DNA from 2 places in the Paenibacillus terrisolis genome. Region 2 is predicted to be linked to the other one. Evidence: riboswitches for the same ligand, from Rfam matches in the RefSeq annotation. Region 2 holds a riboswitch; the other holds the start of a gene.
What was found. Region 2 has a riboswitch for cyclic di-AMP ahead of ACI48K_RS11705 (TrkH family potassium uptake protein). Riboswitches for the same ligand answer to the same signal wherever they lie in the genome.
Positions count from the first base shown of each region.

Region 1: another riboswitch for cyclic di-AMP. It lies ahead of ACI48K_RS23785 (C40 family peptidase); the one in region 2 lies ahead of ACI48K_RS11705 (TrkH family potassium uptake protein).

Region 1 is NZ_JBKFGG010000046.1:14,799-21,501, reverse strand. It holds gene ACI48K_RS23800 (M1 family metallopeptidase) at 1-1,106, shown strand, start outside; gene ACI48K_RS23795 (hypothetical protein) at 1,496-2,326, shown strand; cyclic di-AMP (ydaO/yuaA leader) riboswitch at 2,548-2,683, shown strand; gene ACI48K_RS23790 (C40 family peptidase) at 2,688-3,179, shown strand; cyclic di-AMP (ydaO/yuaA leader) riboswitch at 3,433-3,570, shown strand; gene ACI48K_RS23785 (C40 family peptidase) at 3,575-4,054, shown strand; gene ACI48K_RS23780 (GNAT family N-acetyltransferase) at 4,289-4,792, shown strand; gene ACI48K_RS23775 (c-type cytochrome) at 4,962-5,321, shown strand; gene ACI48K_RS23770 (4a-hydroxytetrahydrobiopterin dehydratase) at 5,414-5,713, opposite strand; gene ACI48K_RS23765 (hypothetical protein) at 5,878-6,171, opposite strand; gene motA (flagellar motor stator protein MotA) at 6,367-6,703, shown strand, end outside.
Region 2 is NZ_JBKFGG010000010.1:9,743-16,445, forward strand. It holds gene ACI48K_RS11700 (potassium channel family protein) at 1-373, opposite strand, end outside; gene ACI48K_RS11705 (TrkH family potassium uptake protein) at 389-1,723, opposite strand; cyclic di-AMP (ydaO/yuaA leader) riboswitch at 1,796-1,954, opposite strand; gene ACI48K_RS11710 (CPBP family intramembrane glutamic endopeptidase) at 2,243-3,970, shown strand; gene uvrC (excinuclease ABC subunit UvrC) at 3,939-5,903, opposite strand; gene trxA (thioredoxin) at 6,020-6,337, opposite strand; gene ACI48K_RS11725 (YqzM family protein) at 6,602-6,703, shown strand, end outside.

The DNA.
Region 1 (6,703 bases), on a different contig from region 2:
ATTTTGCCTGGTCCACCTCACCCGACTTCGTTTACGCGGAAGAGCCCTTCTCGTCCGCAGACGTACCGGGGGTCCGCATCAAGCTGTACTTGGATCCCGCCCACGAGGATCTGAAGGAACGTTACTTCTACGCCGCCAAAGTAGCATTGTCCAACTTCAGCAAATGGTACGGGCGTTATCCCTACTCCACTCTCTCCATCGTCGTGCCCCCCGCACTGGGGAACGGAGCCGGAGGAATGGAATATCCAACCCTGATTACCGCCTTTGGCGCAAGCAGCGATACTCCCGGTTACGACGAACTGGAAAGGACGGTTATTCATGAAATCGGGCACCAGTTTTTCTACGGCATGGTCGCCAGCAATGAGTTCGAAGAAGCTTGGCTTGACGAAGCTTTTACCTCATACGCGGAAGATAAATTGATGGAGCAGGAATTCGGCATTACCCCGAATCTGCCGATTCAGTCGGCTTTGATCACAACCCCGGCTTCACTTACGCAAAACGCCTGGAAATACGGATCCGGGGACAGCTATGCCAAAAACGCATATTACCGCGGCAAATTGATTCTGCTTGATATCGAACGGCGTGTGGGAACCCGGACGATGAAACGGATTATGTCGACCTACAGCATCAAATACCGGTTCAAGCATCCCACAACCGCGGACTTCCAACAGGTTGTCGAGCAGGTTACGGGTCGCTCTTGGAAAACCTACTTCTCGCAGTATGTCTATGATGGGAAAATGGCCGACTTCTCGGTCGATCGAATCACGGTGAATCAGGTCAACCGGAAGGGCACCGAAGTATACGAATCCACGATCGATATCAGCCGAAAAGGCGGATCCGCCCCCAAAGTGCCGCTGCTCTTCACCTTCAAGGACGGTCACATCGTCCGGAAACAGTGGAACGGGGAAGGCAGCAAGGTTCAGCTCAAGCTGGATTACAAAGAACCCTTAGCCTGGGTGCAAATCGATCCCGACTATACCCTCGTGCTCGAAAACAAGCACATCAACAATTACTTGAAAGCCGAAGTCCCCGAACCAGTCAGAACCCGCTCCAATATCAGCGTAACCAAGCTGCTGGAGACCGTGCTCGGCTCGTTCTTGTGGTGATCGGGCTTAAAAGCTAAATAAGTTGAACCAAAGATTGAATCCACATAACGGCAGCCGTGTGAAATATTCTTTCGATTGCTGTTGCTCCTGGTTTTCTTTGATTCATTTAATTCAAATGGATTAGAAATCCGTTCACAAAGGCGAATGCTTACGAAGTAGTTTTGAAGTGCTTGAAACTTTAAAAATGGTTCAATAATTCAGATTTTCAGCACCGAGAAGGTTGGATGAAGCTAGGGACTGAGTAGCGGAGCGTAGGCTGAACCTACGTGAGCAACGGAAGGCCCGGCTCAATTCAAGATTCGATGCCGATTAGGCTTCATGCTTAGCTTTGTGATCAAAAGATGAATTATTGAACTACCCTACTCACAAAACTTTAAGGAGAGAAGGATATGACCTATGTGCGCCAAGGCTGGAGCCTGATGAAGAACCAGTTTCCCTCCGTCATCATCCTGTTTTTGTACCAGCTGCTGTGGGGGATTTTCCTTTACAGGCTCATCGACACCGCAGTGACCCAGGTACTGCAAAGATACCCTGACCCGCCGCCCACCGGGCTCAGCCGGATCCTGTTCCTGTTCGAAGGACAGCTCGGGCTAAGCACCAACCCGGATGTACGCCTGTATTTCTGGCTGCTGATTGGCATGACTGCGGTCCGTCTGCTGATGACCCCCTTAATCCAGGCCGGAATTCTTTACGGACTTGTTCCAAATGACGCCAGAGGAACGGGGCTTCCTCTTTTTCAGGGAATGAAGGAATTCTGGAAGCCGGTTGTCCTTTTTTATATCCTGGAGCTTGCGCTTACTTTGCTGCCTTCGCTCTGGATTATTCCAAAGCTGACCTCTCTGTGGCCCGGCCTGCTGCAAAAAGGACTTGACCTGCCATCCTCCTTAACGATCCTCGGCTATGTGCTGGGCTGGCTCGCTTACGGATGGTTCATCCGGCAAACCTTGCTGTTCGCATTGTTTGGCTACTTGTTCAAAGCCGGTGTATGGAATTCCCTGTTGATTTGTTTCAGGCATCTTCTTCAGGGTCTCGCCATATCCCTGATTCTCATCGCTTTCGGACTTGTTCTTTTCACTTTATTCGGCACGGTTTCTTGGATTTGGACCGGCCTTCTCGCCCTGATTCTGCAGCAATCCTATCCTCTTATTCGCAGCGCGTTTAAAATATGGAGAGTCACCTCTCAATATCGGCTCTGGCAAGCCAAGTCACAAAATAGTTAATTTTTTTTCACCACTTTCAAACCTTGAAAGCACAAGGCCTCCGCGGATACGCGGGGGCCTTGTGCGTTAAAGTGCCCTCTTAAACTTGTTAATTAACCATTGCCAAAAGATGCCTGTATTTGTTACAATAACAACAGCACAATTTCAGTAACAGTTTTGTAATCATTTTTGTCACCTTTGGCAAGAATCTTCTACTGAATGACGAACTAGTAATTTCAGGTGTGAACTAAGAGCCGAATTCCCTTCGCCAGGGAAACGGGGGAACCATTTTGGGTGAATTGATTCCGAAGTCAGGAATCATAGGGGACCTTCAACCGAATCCTCAAGCTAACCTCGTAGGCATTGGAAGGAGCATAACTTCTTGAAAAAACAGTTAGCCGCAGCAGCAGTAAGTTTTGCCATTCTTTTCACAATTGGAGCTGGTAGCGCTTTCGCGGATTCCAAACTGGACACTGTAGTCGATTCGGCTCTTGGATCCAGCTATGTATCCGGTGGAACAACCACAGCAGGCTTCGATTGCTCTGGATTTACGATGTACGTGTACTCTAAGCTTGGTATCAAGCTTCCTCATCAATCCGGCTCTCAATACAAAATGGGAACCGCCGTTTCCAAAGATGAGTTGATCCCAGGCGACCTGGTTTTCTTTAACACTTCCGGCAAAGGCGTTTCACACGTAGGAGTATTTGTAGGCGACGGGAAATTTGCTCATGCCTCCTCTTCCAATGGAGTAGTCATCAGCAAATTAAGCGAAAAGTATTATGTTGAGCGTTATGTTGGCGCTAAACGCGTTATGAGTACCGACAAATATGAAGACGTTACAGGAGATTCCGCTGAGCAAGACAACGTAGAATAATCAGGAACCGGAAACCCGCAAGAAAGTGATTCGATGCTTCGATCATTTTCTTGCGGGTTTTTTCTATTTATTTGGTATTTCCCATCTAGGAATCATTACCCGGCTGACGGCCATTTCAATCAGGACTTAAGCCTTCTTTTTCTTAAATATCAGGCATCGAACTTGTCAAAGCTGGGCGCGTTTGGTAGAATAACCAAAGGCAATAGTAACAACTTTGTAATCTTTGCTGTAACTTTGTTTTTGTGCACATACTACAACAAAACTGCCGAATTCCCGGTGCACGGGAAACGGGGGAACCACATCAGGGTGAATTGATCTCGCTCCAAAGGGATCATAGGGAACCTTCAACCGAATCCTTAAGCTAACCTCGCAGGCCTCGGAAGGAGCAAGACATCATGAGAAAGACGATTGCAGCAGCGGTAACGAGTTTGGCTTTGGTGTTCACTATGGGAGCCGGAAGTGCCTTTGCGGCCACACCGACTACGACTACTTTGAGCAGTGTCGTCAAATCCGTATACGGCACACCTTACAAATTCGGAGGAACCACCCTTGCCGGGTTCGATTGCTCCGGATTTACCAGATACGTGTTCAGCAAAATCGGCGTTCAGCTTCCTCGCGTATCAACCGCCCAATACAAGCAAGGAACGCCGGTAGCCAAAAGCAACTTGAAAGCGGGCGATCTTGTCTTCTTCAATACGCTTGGCAACGGAGTATCCCATGTTGGCATCTACGTCGGTGACGGCAGCTTTGCGCACGCCTCTTCCTCAAAAGGCATCCGCATCGACAAGCTGAGCAACAACTACTACAACAACCGTTACGTTGGAGCGAAAAGAATTCTGAGCCAATACAAATTTTCCGTATTTGCCGCAAACTGATTTCATGAATCTTTATTTGACCCTCTATTTTGGAGCCGCCCTGATTCTTGCCGGAATCGGAGCGGTTTTTTGTTCCCTGCTTATATAACGAGATAAGCCCGCGAAAGGTTACCGTTTTCCTGCGTGTTTCAATTGAATATTTACAAGCCCGTCTTTTCCCGGTAGAGTGAGGTTACAAGATTCTACGGAGTTCATCTTAGTGACGGCATTCCTACATTAGAAGGAGGCGCAAAGATGGATAAGTTTATCCCGGAATTTCATGTCGTTCCCATGGAGGAAAGTCATGGCGCGGAAATCTGCACCTGGCGTTACGACTCCCCTTACGATATTTATGGCTGGCTCCCGTGGGAGCAAATGAAAGCGCTTGATGTGGAGTTTGGCAACCCGGTTTTGCGGGCCGAGCAATATGTTTCCGTTTTAGACGAGAACGGAGTAATGGCGGGTTTCGCCCAATATTTCCCCCTTACCGGCGTAACACGCTTAGGAATTGGCATGAAGCCTGAATTATGCGGACACGGCCACGGAAAGGCGTTTGTTTCCGCAATCGTAAAAGAAGCGGTTCGCAGAAATCCGGACCACGAGGTTGATCTGGAGGTTCTCACTTGGAACAACCGGGCGATCCGGGCTTACCAGAAAGCTGGCTTTACGATCACCGACCTATACGAGAAAATGACCCCCGGAGGCGTATCCAAACCCTTTTACTGTATGGTCTACCGTGGAGATCCCGGTCTTGCGTAAGTGCCGCTCGCAACTGCATTCGACCAAACCGACAAATCGCCTATGATAAATTGCACTTTAATGGCAGTATTTTTCGTTGATTGTGTGCTATTTTTGACATAAAGGCTATGATCCACCATATTGTTCCGTTATAATGGAAATGGTAGCTTACATATGGAGGGGCGATGGAATGCAAAAGTGGATCATGAGCGGACTTTTTTTCGCGGCATGCGCTTTGGCTGTCGTGCTGATGTTCACCCTGCCGGGCAGGGAGCAAACCGAACAGGAGGCTAAGCCTCAAATGCCCGCAGTTACTTTAAATGCCGAGCAAGCCCAAGCCACGGTTGAGGCGAACTGCATCAGTTGCCATGGAGACCAGCTGCAGGGACAGGTAGGTCCCAACCTGCAGAAGATCGGAGCGGAGCTGACGGCTGACGAATTGTATGGAATTATTACCAAGGGCAAGGGCGGAATGATGCCTTCATTCAAAGATCGTTTGAAAGATGAGGAAATTGCTAACGTCGCGATGTGGCTCTCCGAGAAAAAATGACGGCATCGGCGCAAAGCAAAGCAAGCCCGCCGGGAACCTGAAGTTCCTGGCGGGCTTTTTGGCAAGCTATCGATTTAATCGCCCTCGACCCGTCAATCGGCGGAACGCGTTTTTTCAAATGCCTCATTATATTGCTGGGCTTCTTTGATGTCTATCGCCGTAATTCCGCCTTCCTCCCAAGTTGTTAAACGAAGCGTCACGGTTTTGTGGTCAATGGTGATAAAAGGGTGATGATTAAACGCCTCCGAAATGGCGGCGACCTCATCCACAAAAGCAATCCCTTTCATAAAATTGGAGAACGTATATTTTCGGTAAATCCAGCGTCCTTCCTCAAGCTCCCATCCTTCCAATTTTTCCAGGTGCGCCTCTATTTCCTGCGGTGTAAACGGCATTTTTCTTCCTCCCCGTTCTCTTCAAGAGCTCCCTTTAGATAACGGTTTCACTGATGTTGTGCCGGGCTCTTTGCTACATATTGTATTCCCCTGATCTCATCTTCATGCGCCTTAGTCCAAAGAGACTCTATAACATCATCTATTATTAAATATTTTGTTTGCCATCAAACCAGCTTGATGGAGGTAAGCTCTTCTTCCCCGATAAGGAAATTTATCCGATGCGTCTCGGCATCGTAAATCACAACCGCGCTTCCTACCGAAATCACGGGTTCCGTCCCAAGCCCGTAGAACAGATCCTCGGCCAGCGCCTCCCATACCTCATTTTTTTCTTCAGCAGACAACCGTTCCCAATCTTCCTGCTCCATTTCGAAAAATTCGTAGCTATCCGAGATGCGGCCGACTGCGGCCGTCAAATCTGCCAGAATATATTCATAGTCCCTACCGTGCTTTACTCCCACGGGCAACAATCTCCCTTCTTGACCCTGTTCTTCAGGCTGTGATCTTATTATACCGGAAAAAACCACTTAAAAAAAAACGGAAATCTGTCGATAAAGTAGATAAATCATTTTTTTGGAAAAACCAAAGGAGTCAATCTGCAAGGATGCGGTTTGGCCAAAGATTGGAATCAATTTATCTCAAGGACGAGGTGTACAATGGAAATTTCATCAATTATCGGACTTATTCTCGGACTCATAGCGCTTATTGTAGGGATGTTCCTGAAAGGGGCGCCTATCGCAAGCCTGGTTTCCAACCCTGCAGCCTTCGTCATCATCTTCGTCGGTACGGCGGCCACTTTGTTCATGGCCTTCCCGATGACGGAACTGAAGAAATTCCCTAAATTGCTAAAAATGACGGTCGTAAAACCGAAAATGATCAGCAAGGCGGAACTCATTACGCTGTTTATGGAATGGGCGACCATTACCCGGCGCGAGGGGCTGCTGGCCCTGGAAGCCAAGGTAGAAGAAATAAATGATGATTTCCTTCGCGGCG
Region 2 (6,703 bases):
TGTCCCTCTCCGGGTAAATGACTCGATCCACGCCCAGCTTCTCCAGCGCCCGCCCGTGCAGAACGGAGATCGCCTTGGCGACGACGGTTTTCATACCAAGCTCCTTCAGCAAAATGGCCGACAGAATATTTAGCTGAATGTCGCTGCCGATCGCCACGATGCCGCAGTCAAAATTGCGCACGCCCAGCGATTTCAACACCTCTTCATCGGTGGGGTCAGCCACGACCGCATGGGTGAGTTGATCGCCCAAAGCCTCCACGATTTCCTCATTCCGGTCAATGCCGAGCACCTCGTAACCAAGATCCATCAGCTCCAGAGCCAGACTTGATCCAAAGCGTCCCAGCCCGATCACCACAAACTGCTGTGTTTTCATTGTAGATTAATCCCCTTATCCTATGATCATTTTGCCTTCCGGATGGCGATATAATTCTTTACCTTTTTTCGGACCGAGCGCGTATGCCAGCGTAAGAGGTCCCAGCCGTCCGGCGAACATGGTGAAGCTGATGATGATTTTGCCGATTAAAGTCAGCTTGCCGGTCAATCCCATGGTCAAACCAACCGTACCGAAGGCGGACGTTGTCTCAAACAGAATGCTGAGGAAGCTGGCATCCTCCGTCGTCGACAAGATCATGGCCACGGCAATAACCAGAAACAAGGCCAACATCGCCAGCGTAACCGCTTTGAAAATCCGTTCCTGGGCCAGACGATAACGGAACAACACCAAGTCCGAGCGCCCGCGGATCATGGAAATCACCGCGCCGACCAGAATCGTAAACGTCGTCGTTTTGATCCCGCCCCCGGTGGAGCCCGGCGACGCCCCGATAAACATCAGGATGATCATAAAAAACTGGGTGGCCTGACGCAAAGCGCCGATGTCCAGTGTGTTGGCTCCCGCCGTTCTGGGCGTTACCGATTGGAAGAACGAGCTCCAGATCTTCGCGCTCCAGTTTAACGGCTCCAGTGTTCTGGAATTCGTGAATTCGAATATAAAAATAACGAGCGCCCCGACAACTATCAGTGCGGACGTCATGGACAACACGACTTTGGAATGCAATGACAGCCTGCGGTGGCGCCGAAATTCAATGAGATCGGACAAGACGATGAACCCGATCCCCCCGGAGACGATCAAAAACATGGCTACAAAATTCGTGACCGGGTCGCCGACATATTGCGTCAGGCTGCGGTATTCGCCAAACAGGTCAAATCCGGCATTGTTAAACATCGAGACGGCGTGAAAGACTCCGAAATAGACCGCCCGGCCAAACGGCATGTCAAAAGCCCAGCGCAGCGCGAAAGTCACGGCCGCACAAGCCTCGATGACGAGCGAATACATCAACACCTTGCGGATCAGCCGAACGATGCCCTCCATCGAATTCTGGTTCATCGCCTCCTGCAGCAGCAGACGGTCCTTCAGCGATATTTTCCGCTTAAATACGAGAGAAAATAACGTTGCCATGGTCATGAATCCCAACCCGCCGACCTGAATCAGCAGCATGATCACGACTTGCCCGAATGTGGAAAAATACGTTCCCGTGTCCCGAACGACCAGACCGGTTACGCAGGTTGCCGAGGTTGCCGTAAACAAAGCATCGATAAAAGGCGTCGTCTCTCCCCGTGTACTTGAGATCGGCAGCATCAGCAGCAGCGCGCCCAGAAGAATAATCAGGGCAAAACCCAGCACAAGAATCTGGGGCGGAGAAAACTTGAACCATTTGGATAGCAACCTATTCACCTCATCGCTTAATTAGGAAAAACAAAAGAAAAAAGCACTGGAAATCCAATGCCTTTCGGGTTTGGCTCCTGTTGCAAAGGCCTACGAGGTTAGCTGACGGATTCGGACATGCACAGTTGCCCTATTCGCTCTCTTACCCGGCATTCCTGCCGGCTCCAAGCGAAATTCACCCCGGAAAATTCGGTTCCCCCGTTTTCAAATGAAATTCGGCCGTATTTTATTTTCATCGAGTTACATTTCATTTTTATCAAATGGATTATAATCCATAATCCAACCTATCACAATGGCTCTTTTCGATGAAATAGCCTTGAAAATCGTGAAAACCAAGAACTCATAGCTTATGATCTCGCTAAATCTAACACATTGGGGAACTTATCTTCGATTATTGGAGGTTTTCATTTATATTTTCATCACCGTCTCTGGCGCGCGGGGTACGCCCTATGATATCTTTACTGTGACGCGATTGCAGTAAAATAATCCCTTTTACAAAAATTTTAAAGGAGCTTAACCATGAACTTGATATCGCAAACCTCTGGGAGGAAAATCAAGCCCAAAACGCTTTGGCTGATGGCCGCGCTCGGATTTATCGTTTTTATCCTTGTTCAGGTTCTCCCGACCGACGCGTCGGAAACGCTGCAAATGGAGCAGCAGGAGAAAACGATTTCCAAACAGCAGGCAGCAAGCGCTGCCGAAGATTTCGCCGCATCCCAGCTTCAATTGGAAGGAGAACTTAAGCCTGCTCTCGTTACATATGAAACGCAATCGGATTTATACGGTTATTTGGCCAAAGAAGATCTGCTCGGCCCGTTTCTGAAATCCTATGACAAGAACTTTCCTTATGACGTCTTTCGCGTTCGTTTCAATAACCCGAATGAAGTGTTGTCCGCATTAACCGTAGACGTCCACATGACGACCGGAAAAGTGGTCAGCTTCGAAGAAATCACGACCGCCAGCAATAAAAATAAGCAGGATATGCTAAGCAATGGTTCGGAAACCGTCGACAGCCTGCGCTCCTGGGAAGGCGATTTGACGCTGGAGCAGAAAGAAAAATTAGCCCAGCCTTACTTGACGTATTTCGGGTTTAACAAAAGCGGGATTCAACCAGCAGCCAATGAGAGCGAAGTCGGCTTGTTGTACCAAATCCCGGATTTCAAGGTCGGGCAATCCAAAGCCCAAATCAAATTCAGCTTCGAATACGGCCAGGTTTCTTCGATGGAAGCTTCCTTCAGCGTTCCGAAATCACATACCGATTACGTGGCTCATCAGACCACGATTGCCAACTGGCTGACGTTTGGCGGTTATGCCCTGTTCACGTTTGTTCTGGGCATTTTGGCCATCGTCTACAGCGGATTGACACGGGTGCACACGTCTTTTAAAAGAGGGATTTTCCTGGCTTCCGTCTACTTTGTTCTTTCGACCGCCAGTACGATCAACATGCTGCCCGTTTTCCAAAAAGAGAGCATGTCTTCCGCCGTGCTGCTTATCGGATTCATTATCCAGGGATTAGTTACCCTGATCCTTGCCGCCTCCGTTTATTTCTCCTTGGTTGGGGGAGACGGATTGTGGCGCAAACAAGGAATCGCCCTGTGGCCGCGCGCCAAGGAGTCCGGATATGGACGGCATGTTTTGGGCGCGGTGTCCGACGCCTATGCCTGGGCCCTGATATTGCTGGGCGCACAGTCCGTCATCTTTTTTGTACTGGAACGAACGCTTCACACCTGGTCGACGACCGACGCCACACAGTCCCCATACAATATGATTTACCCAATTTTCATGCCTCTGCTTGCTTGGGTAGCCGGGATTGGGGAAGAAGCCGTATACCGGCTGTTCGGCATCCCGATGTTGAAGAAAATATTCCGCAGCACATTTGTCGCCAGCGTGATCACAACGATGATCTGGGCGTTCGGCCATACGCTGTATCCGATTTACCCTGTCACTTCCCGTCCGATCGAGCTGCTGTTCATCGGTCTGCTGTTCAGCTTCATCTTTTTGCGGTACGGCTTCGTGACGGTCATGTTCTCGCATACGATTTTCGATACGATTCTGATGTCTTTAAGCATCATTTTCATGGGCGGCGCCCTGAATTTCACGGCAGGCGTGTTTTATATCGTTCTTCCCGCCATCGTCGCTTACGTCGTCTACCGGTTTAATCCGCCGGGGAAAGAACGAAAGCCGCTGCCGTTCGACAAAAAAGAGGAGCCGTTGTTTACGACTCCTCATCCCGAAGGGCATTTATAATTTCATTCGCCAGTTTATCACCAATGGAAAGAGGCCGGAAGTCTTCGACGGAGGCCTCTTTAATTTTTTTCAGCGAGCCAAAATGCTTGAGCAGCGCTTTACGGCGTTTTTCCCCGATTCCGGGGATCGCGTCGAGCCGCGAGGTCACCATTGATTTGCCGCGCTGTTCGCGGTGGAACGAGATGGCGAAGCGGTGCACTTCGTCCTGAATGCGCTGCAGCAGGTAAAATTCCTGGCTGTCGCGCGGCAGGTGAATCGGCTCCGGCGGATCATAAGCCATCAACTGAGCCGTCTTATGTTTCGCGTCCTTAACAAGGCCGCAGACGGGAATGTACAGCCCCAGCTCGTTCTCGAGAATTTCGGTCGCCGCAGAAATTTGCCCCTTGCCGCCGTCCACAACGATCAGATCCGGCATCGGCAAATTCTCCTTCAGCACCCGTTCGTATCTGCGGCGGATCACCTCGCGCATCGTTTCGTAATCGTCCGGGCCCTGTACGGTCCGGACTTTATATTTGCGGTATTCCTTCTTGGCCGGCTTGCCGTCGATGAATACCACCATCGCCGAAACGGGGTTCGTCCCCTGGATATTGGAGTTGTCGAACGCTTCGATGCGCGACACCGACGTAAGTCCGATTGATCGGCCGAGGTTCTCCGCGGCCTTCGATGTCCGTTCCTCATCGCGTTCGATGAGGCGGAATTTCTCGTCCAGCGACACGCGCGCGTTGTCGACGGCCATCGTTATCATCTGCCGCTTCAGTCCACGCTGCGGCACCAACACCTTCACGCCGAGCCACTGCTGCAGCGCGTCCGCGCCGGAATCCGGCCCCAGCAGCTCGCCTTCGGGAGCGGCCGAAGGGCTTGCCTCGGCCTCGGCCGCTTTGCCGGAAGACGGCTGGACTTGCTCGCCGGCCTCATCCGAAACCGGCTGCTCCGGCAGGGCCGCCGAAACCTCGTCCGCCGCCTCCATTGCCGGGAGAAGAATTTCCTGCGGCAGCGCCGGATTATCGCTGTAATATTGGGCCACGAATGACAGAAAATCTCCGTATGCCTCCCCGTAGAACGGAAACGACGAGGCGTGGCGTTCAATCATTTTGCCCTGGCGCATATACAATATCTGCACGCACATCCAGCCTTTATCCACCGCAAACCCGAAGACATCGCGATTCTTGGCGTCGGCCAGCGTGATCTTCTGCTTCTGCATCAGCGCGTCGATGTTGATGATCTGATCCCGCAGCTCCTTGGCGCGCTCAAAGTACAGGTCCTCGGCGGCCTCCTGCATTTTTCGCTGCAGATCTTTTTTAATTTCCTCGTGCCCGCCGCTTAGGAAAGAGGTGATTTCCTGTGTCATCTGATCATAAGAGGCTTGCGGCACCTCCTGTACGCACGGAGCCAGGCATTGGCCCATGTGATAATACAGGCAGACCTCCTTCGGCATCACATTGCATTTGCGCAGCGGGTACATCCGGTCAAGCAGCTTCTTGGTCTGCTGAGCGGCATACGCATTCGGATAAGGGCCGAAATATTTCGCCTTGTCCTTAAGAACCCGGCGCGTAACCTCCAGCCTCGGATGAGGCTCGTTCGTAATTTTGATATAAGGGTATGTCTTGTCATCCTTTAGCAGCACATTAAAGCGCGGATGATGCAGCTTGATCAGATTGCACTCCAAAATGAGCGCTTCCATGTTGCTGCCGGTTACGATATATTCAAAATCGCGGATTTCGGAGACCAGCCGCTGCGTTTTGCCGTTGTGGCTCCCCGTAAAATAAGAACGGACCCGGTTTTTAAGCACCTTGGCCTTGCCGACGTAAATAATGATGCCGTCCTTGTTTTTCATCAGGTAACAACCCGGCAAATCGGGCAGCAGCGCCAGTTTGTGCCTGATGGCCTCCAGCGCTTTCTCCTGCTCCTGAATTTCGTTCAGAAAAGAATCCATGCTCCTAAACCTCCTCACGCATGGAACTGCTGACTTCAGGCGGACTCCATAGAAAACGCCCCCGGATAACCCGGAGGCGTGATCCTAGGCATATACTGCTGCCGCCTTATCCAACCTTATTGATGTTTGGAAATCAGGTTTTTCAAAGCATCCTTGGAGTTCAAACCGACGATTTTGTCAACCGGTTGGCCGTCCTTGAACAGGATCAGTGTAGGGATACTCATAACTCCGAAACGGGAAGCCGTTTCCGGATTATCATCAACGTTAAGCTTGGCAATTTTGATCGCATCGCCTAAATCGGAAGACAGTTCCTCCAAAATCGGGGCGATCATTTTGCAGGGGCCGCACCAAGGAGCCCAGAAATCAACAAGAACCGGACCTTGCCCTTCAATTTCGGTATTGAAAGACTGATCGGATACACTAACGATGGCCACGAAAATTCCTCCTTATGTGTCTGCCCGAAACATGCATCCGCAAGCTCGAGACAGCTTTTGTTAGAATGATAATGAATCGGCAAAACTTATGAAAAAAGCTGCCGAAACAATTATACCACAAATTTTTAGCAAATGGGAATCCACGGCAGCGAGCCTGCTTTACAAATTTCAGCGTCCCTGGTTATACTAAGAGTAACCTAAAACCGAATTGTCTATGATGAATTTCACGAAAATGAACATTATTTTAGCTAGGAGGCCGCCGACATGGATGCAAATCCGCAAGCTAACGACCCGCGCCAGCATATTAACGAAGAGCCGCGCAATGACTTGTTCGATTTGATGAACGGATTTTTCGGCATGCTGACG